One region of the Enterobacter sp. KBR-315C3_2022 genome, then DNA from elsewhere that is predicted to be linked to it. Evidence: predicted binding sites of a transcription regulator. Region 1 holds the regulator's gene; each other region holds the start of a gene.
The links. The regulator CRP, encoded in region 1, controls carbon source genes, mostly activating them, when cyclic AMP is high. The targets are predictions, from matches to a motif close to ATGTGANNNNNNTCACAT.
Positions count from the first base shown of each region.

Region 2: a site for CRP is predicted at 1,326-1,343, ahead of azuC (stress response protein AzuC). Genes of this name have one in related genera too.
Region 3: a site for CRP is predicted at 1,373-1,390, ahead of AB8804_RS13215 (YjcB family protein). Genes of this name have one in related genera too.

Region 1 covers NZ_JBGKEB010000020.1:47,500-49,699, reverse strand. Annotated here, with positions in the region: gene AB8804_RS18365 (phosphoribulokinase) at 1-113, shown strand, start outside; gene AB8804_RS18360 (OsmC family protein) at 197-601, opposite strand; gene crp (cAMP-activated global transcriptional regulator CRP) at 911-1,543, shown strand; gene AB8804_RS18350 (YccS/YhfK family putative transporter) at 1,601-2,200, shown strand, end outside.
Region 2 covers NZ_JBGKEB010000001.1:149,901-152,100, reverse strand. Annotated here, with positions in the region: gene AB8804_RS00820 (anaerobic C4-dicarboxylate transporter) at 1-759, shown strand, start outside; gene AB8804_RS00815 (DUF2766 family protein) at 802-1,053, opposite strand; gene azuC (stress response protein AzuC) at 1,161-1,244, opposite strand; gene AB8804_RS00805 (RpiB/LacA/LacB family sugar-phosphate isomerase) at 1,424-2,062, opposite strand.
Region 3 covers NZ_JBGKEB010000011.1:36,001-38,200, forward strand. Annotated here, with positions in the region: gene AB8804_RS13210 (EAL domain-containing protein) at 1-850, opposite strand, end outside; gene AB8804_RS13215 (YjcB family protein) at 1,452-1,733, shown strand; gene AB8804_RS13220 (hypothetical protein) at 1,770-2,200, opposite strand, start outside.

The DNA.
Region 1 (2,200 bases):
TCATTTCCCACATGAATACGTTGGTGGTGCCGGGCGGGAAAATGGGGCTGGCGATGGAGTTAATCATGACGCCGCTGGTACAGCGGCTGATGGAAGGGAAGCAGATCGCGTAGTTGTTGCCCGGTGGCGCTGCGCTTACCGAGCCTACGGTCGTGCTTTTGTAGGGCGGGTCAGCGAAGCGCCACCCGCCAAAAAATCACGCCGCGATCACTTCATACGAATGGGTAATATTCACCGCTTTCTCCAGCATGAGCGCCACTGAACAGTATTTCTCCGCAGAAAGGTCTACTGCCCGCGATACCGCCGCATCTTTTAGCTCTTTACCGGTGACGATAAAGTGCAGGTTGATGTGCGTGAACAGCCGCGGCGCCTCTTCACGACGCTCCGACGTCAGCTTAACCTCGCAGTTGGTCACGTCCTGACGGCCTTTCTGCAGGATAGACACCACGTCAATCGCGCTGCATCCGCCTGCCGCCATCAGCACCATCTCCATCGGGCTTGGCGCTTTATCGCCGGAGTTGCCGTCCATCAAAATCTGGTGGCCGGAAGCGGACTCGCCCAGGAAGGTTAACCCTTCAACCCATTTCACACGCGCTTGCATAATGATTAACTCCAACGTTGCATTTTTGGTGACAGATTACGCGTGCGTTACATTTCTCGCAACGGAAGGCGACCTGCATCATGCTGAAGCGAGACACCAGGAGACACGCGGCAAAAGCTATGCTAAAACACTCGGGATGCTACAGTAATACATTGACGTTACACATGTATGCAGAGGACATCAAACTTTACTGGCTGCGACACATTAGACGGCCGACTTCCCAGGTATGGGTAAGAATTCGATTGCAAACCCAGAGTCAGGATGCAACGTATGGCTCTGGAGACAGCTTATAACAGAGGATAACAGCGCATGGTGCTTGGCAAACCGCAAACAGACCCAACTCTCGAATGGTTCTTGTCTCATTGCCACATTCATAAGTACCCATCGAAGAGCACGCTGATTCACCAGGGTGAAAAAGCGGAAACGTTGTATTACATCGTTAAAGGCTCGGTGGCAGTGCTGATCAAAGATGAAGAAGGGAAAGAGATGATCCTTTCTTATCTGAACCAGGGCGATTTCATCGGTGAACTGGGCCTGTTTGAAGAAGGCCAGGAACGTAGCGCCTGGGTTCGTGCAAAGACAGCATGTGAAGTGGCTGAAATTTCTTACAAGAAGTTCCGTCAGCTGATCCAGGTTAACCCGGACATCCTGATGCGTCTTTCTTCCCAGATGGCGCGCCGTCTGCAGGTTACGTCGGAGAAAGTGGGTAACCTCGCCTTCCTGGACGTTACCGGCCGTATCGCGCAGACCCTGCTGAACCTGGCGAAACAGCCGGACGCGATGACCCACCCTGACGGCATGCAAATTAAAATTACCCGTCAGGAGATTGGTCAGATCGTCGGTTGCTCCCGCGAAACGGTGGGCCGCATCCTGAAAATGCTGGAAGATCAGAACCTGATCTCTGCGCACGGTAAAACCATTGTGGTTTACGGAACCCGTTAATTCCGGTCAAACGGCGTGCCACCGCAGGGTGTCACGCCGTTTTTGTCTCTATTCCCCATGTGGCGCAGGCTGATCTATCACCCGGAAGTTAACTACGCACTGCGACAAACGCTGGTGTTGTGCCTGCCCGTGGCCGTTGGCCTCATTCTTGGACATCTCCAGCAGGGGCTGCTGTTTTCCCTGGTGCCCGCCTGCTGCAACATTGCCGGGCTGGACACGCCGCACAAGCGCTTTTTCAAACGACTTATAATTGGCGGCTGCCTGTTTGCTGGCTGTAGCCTCGCCGTTCAGCTGCTGCTGGCGCGCGATATTCCGCTGCCGCTGATTTTAACCGTGCTGGCGATGACGCTCGGCGTCACCGCGGAAATCAGTTCCCTGCACGCGCGCCTGCTGCCCGCCTCGCTGATCGCCGCCATCTTCACCCTGAGCCTTGCGGGCAATATGCCGGTGTGGGAGCCGCTGCTGATCTACGCCCTCGGCACGCTGTGGTACGGCGTGTTCAACTGGTTTTGGTTCTGGCTGTGGCGGGAACAGCCGCTGCGCGAATCCCTGAGCCTGCTCTACGTGCAGCTGGCCGACTACTGCGAAGCCAAATACACCCTGCTCACGCAGCATACCGACCCGGAAAAATCCCTGCCGCCGCTGCTGACCCGCCAG
Region 2 (2,200 bases), on a different contig from region 1:
GGTAAAGACCTGGCGGACGACGCCGAGTTCCAGCAAAAGCTGAACGATCCGAAGCAGCGGGAGTTTATCTACGGCAGCACGGAAACCCTGATGAATCAGCGGTTCCCAAAGCAGGCGTACTGGTCAACGTGGATTTTCTTCGCCGGGATCGCGGTGGTTGTCCTGCTGGGCGCCCTGCCCGACCTGCGCCCGGCCTTCGAGGTGAAGGGCAAAATGACCGCCCTGTCGATGAACCTTGTCATCCAGATGATGATGCTGATTGCCGGTGCGGTCATGCTGATCGCCTGCAAGGTCAACGCGTCAGCCATCTCCAATGGCGCGGTGTTTAAGGCCGGAATGGTGGCAATTTTCTCGGTCTTTGGCGTGGCGTGGATGAGCGATACGTTTTTCCAGGCGCACCTGGACGAGCTGAAAATGGCGCTGGAAGGGGTGGTGAAAAGCCATCCCTGGACCTACGCCATCGTGCTGTTTCTGGTCTCGAAGCTGGTGAACAGCCAGGCGGCGGCGCTGACGGCCGTCGCGCCGATGGGGCTGATGCTGGGAATCGATCCAAAGATGCTGATCGCCTTCTTCCCGGCGTCCTACGGGTACTTCGTGCTGCCAACCTACCCGAGCGATCTGGCCTGCATTGGCTTCGATCGCTCCGGCACGACCCGCATCGGCAAGTTCATCATCAACCACAGCTTTATCCTGCCGGGGCTGATTGGCGTGAGCTGCGCCTGCGCGGCGAGCTACCTGCTGGTGCAGACCTTCTTCTGATGCTGCCGAAGGGCGACGGCGCGGTCGCCCTTCACCGCTGGCCTAGTGGGATTCACCCTGCGGCGTGAAGCGCAGCTCGATCAGCGCGATGGCCTTCTGGATCGCGCGGAGCGTAACCGGATCGGCCGCCGCGGGATGGCTGGCGAAATCAATGTTTTTCAGCTGCGTGGACATCTTTTCACGCACTTCGACCGGGGCGATAACGTCGAGGACGTCGAGGATTTGCTTGATGACCAGCTGGCAGGCGACGACGTCAGATACCAGCTCCTGATCGGCGCTCAGGTTTTGCGACATGGGGATTCTCCTTATTTAAAGGCCGTCATAGTAGCAAAACGCGCGCCCTAACATCTCCCCTGCGCCGGGCGCAGGCACAAAAAAACCTGCCGAAGCAGGTTTTTTCATCAGAACATGGCGCCCGGTGGGACATCCTTAAAGGTTTTGCAGTAGTTCGCCCACATGCTTTTCAGGATTTTGCGCAGTTTCATGATGGTACTCCGGTAACGTGGTGTGCAGGTGTTATTGTCTTTGCGCTTATAATATGACCATCATCACAAAAATCAATCTTTTTGTGATACACATCACACTTATGGATAGGTTACGGCGGAGTGGAGTGACTACGAGGGGGTATATGCCGAACGGCGCAGCGCCGCCCGGCGGAGGTTATTTAACCGACAATGCCGCGAACGAACGCTTCAATCTCTTTGTCCTGGCAGTTTTCAAAGAAGCACTGCTGCAAGCGCGGGCCGGATACTGCGGTCTTCACCAGCTCGGGATCGATAGCGCGCAGGGTGTCCAGGTAGTTCTCTTTCACCACAGCCGCTTTAACCTGGTTCAGAATACCGGCGTTGCGCACCTGCGGTTCTTTACGCTCCGGCGGGTAGCCTTCGCCGTTGCGGCCGGTGAACGCCTTTTCAAAGATAAAGCGCACGTTCAGCTCCGCGCCCCAGCCGAACCCTTTGGCGAACGGCAGCGACAGCGCATTGCCGTTGTTGATCTGGGCAAACAGGAACGCATCGGCCGGATCGATGCAGTAGCCGCAGATGACGCCGGGGTGGATATTCAGGGACATCAGCGCCCCCTGCCCGGTGCCGCATCCCGTTACGACAAAATCTACGGCCTTTGCGTTGAGCAGAATGCTCGCCATAATGCCCAGATGAATATAGGTCAGATGATGATCGTTCTCGTCGCTCATGCCCACGTTATAAACCGGGAAGCCTTTTTCATCCGCGACGGTCCTGAGCTCGTTAAGGACGATCGCATTTTTGGCTGCCTGGCTGTTTTCCATCATCAGTGCAATTTTCATTCGTTTCTCCTGAATGCGTGGCGGGAGTTCCCGCTTTGGATACCTTTTCGCCATCACCTTACTACCATCCAAACAAGCTTTCAAATTAGATGAAAAGATGTTTTAAAAAATTAAGATAGGCTCACAGTTTCCCGAGCC
Region 3 (2,200 bases), on a different contig from region 1:
GCTGGCGACGGGTAAGCGCCCGATGCAGCAGACGCCCCGGCGAGTTAAGCTCGCGGCGGGTGCGCGACCACACCAGCAGGATAATAATGCTGCAAATCATCCCCAGCGGCAGCGTCAGCGTGGCCTGATGATAAAGCGTTTCATAAAAGCGTTTATTCGACGTTGAGACGATGGCGGCAATAGGACGTTTATCCGATTTAACCACCGTGTAAAAACGGTCATCTATTTGAAATGACGCTTCCTTATCCCGAATCATCGAATTTAATAAGGGAACGTTGGCCTTTGAACTGACGGAGAAGAAGGCATTTGTCACCGTGTCGTAGACTCCCCACGACAGGGAATTATCCGAAGACATCACTTCGCTGTAGGAAAGTGGATTAACCACCACAACATAATTCCCGCGCTGCATATACGTCATTTTATAGCCGTTGAAAAAGGGCGTATCGCGATAATAATAGATAGCAACGTCGGGCTTACGCGTGTAATTGGCGGTGGGGATCGCGTAGGGATGTTCAGGGGTAAAAACAGTAGAGCAAAGAAAATTCTGACCTTCGGCGTAAATTAAATCAGCGATGAACAGGCGGCCACGAACAACGTTTAGCATATATTGACGGTGCGCGGGGGTGCACAGCTGCCCCTGATATTTTTCCGCATCATCCCGCGCTAAATCAACTTCTTGTATAACCAGTTCAGTTTTGTCTAAAGCCAGGTCGGCAAATGTGCGTAACGCCGCGCTGGTTTCCGATACGGCGCGCAGCTGGGCAAACCATAGCGCAAGCATCACGGGTAGCATAACTACCATGATAATCCCTAATCCCCCGAGCACCTTGCGCCGTGCGCTACGATTCATTTTACGCTCTATATCCCTGCAAGTTGTATGCCTGTAGTAATGAAGGCCGGGTGCTTCGATAAACAGGTGATTACGTTGCATGAATCATGCGAAGTTAGCAACTGACTTTTCGTATTAAAAATCTGATTTTTTGTTATGCCGATAATATTTTTCCGTAAGCTAAACTAAAAGTATTCATTCAGTTTCAATTAAGGAAAATAAATATCCAGCCCGCCCGTTGATTTAAAGATAATCTGCCGTTGAAATTTTCTTTATCGCCCGCCTCTCGCCGCCTGAAAAAAGTACAAGCGGCCCCCGCTAATTCGCGCGTTTGATTGCGCATATTTTCCGCGTTAATTTATTAATAATCCGCTGCGCTTTACCTCCCCCCTTCTCCCTTTGGGCGATAACGCGCTAACGGTGGGCGTGGCAAAGAGGGATACTTCGCCTGCGAAGATATATTCTTCTACCGAGCTTCGCCGCCCTTTCCCGAGGGTAAACCGGCCATTTTTCACCCCCTGACACTGGCGAATAAAAGAGCAATCGTGATATAGTTCACACTTATCATGTAACGAAAAACATTGTTTCATTGTAGTGCATCTGCTCTGTCGAGGATGGGTTTATGGCAACCATTACCACCAGCATGGTTCTTCTGCGCTGGCCGTTGTTGAGTGCGGTTTTGATGTTTTTAGCCAGCACGCTGAATATTCAATTTCGTAAATCTGACTATGCGGGTCTGGCGGTGATCAGCACCCTGCTGGGGCTCGGGGCCGCCTGCTGGTTCGCGACGGGCCTGCTGGGCATTACCCTGCTGGATATCGCCGCTATCTGGGAAAATATGAAAGTGGTGATGGTGGAAGCCATGAGCCATACCCCGCCGGACTGGCCGGTGGTCATTACCTGATCGGCCTTTCCCCTTGCGCAGCAAAGGGGAAGTGCGTCAAAAAATACCCTTCTGCCGGACCTTCTGCATTTTCTGCGTCGGCGCGTCCACGTCGCTGAGCGCCACCTCCTCCTGGCCGCTTCCGCGCTCCGGTGCAGGCGGGCTGGCGGTTTTCGCCGCCACGCGCAGCTGCTGAAGGGCGAGCTTTTGCTGTTCCATCAGCGGCCTGAGCGCGGCAATCTCTTCGCGGATCTTCTGCAGCTCCGCCAGCGGCTCCGGCGCGGCATCGCTCTGCGGCTGCGGCTGAACCTCCGCCAGCAGCGCCGCCAGCGTCAGGTTTTCACGCCCGAGCGATTCCGCCACGTGCCGACACAGCGTCGGGTCCAGCAGGTGCAGCTGAAGCCCCGCGAGATAGACGTTGCGGTGAAACGCGCGAATTTCCATATTCGTATCGTCGACGCTGTCGGACTGACTCATCGACTGGTGCC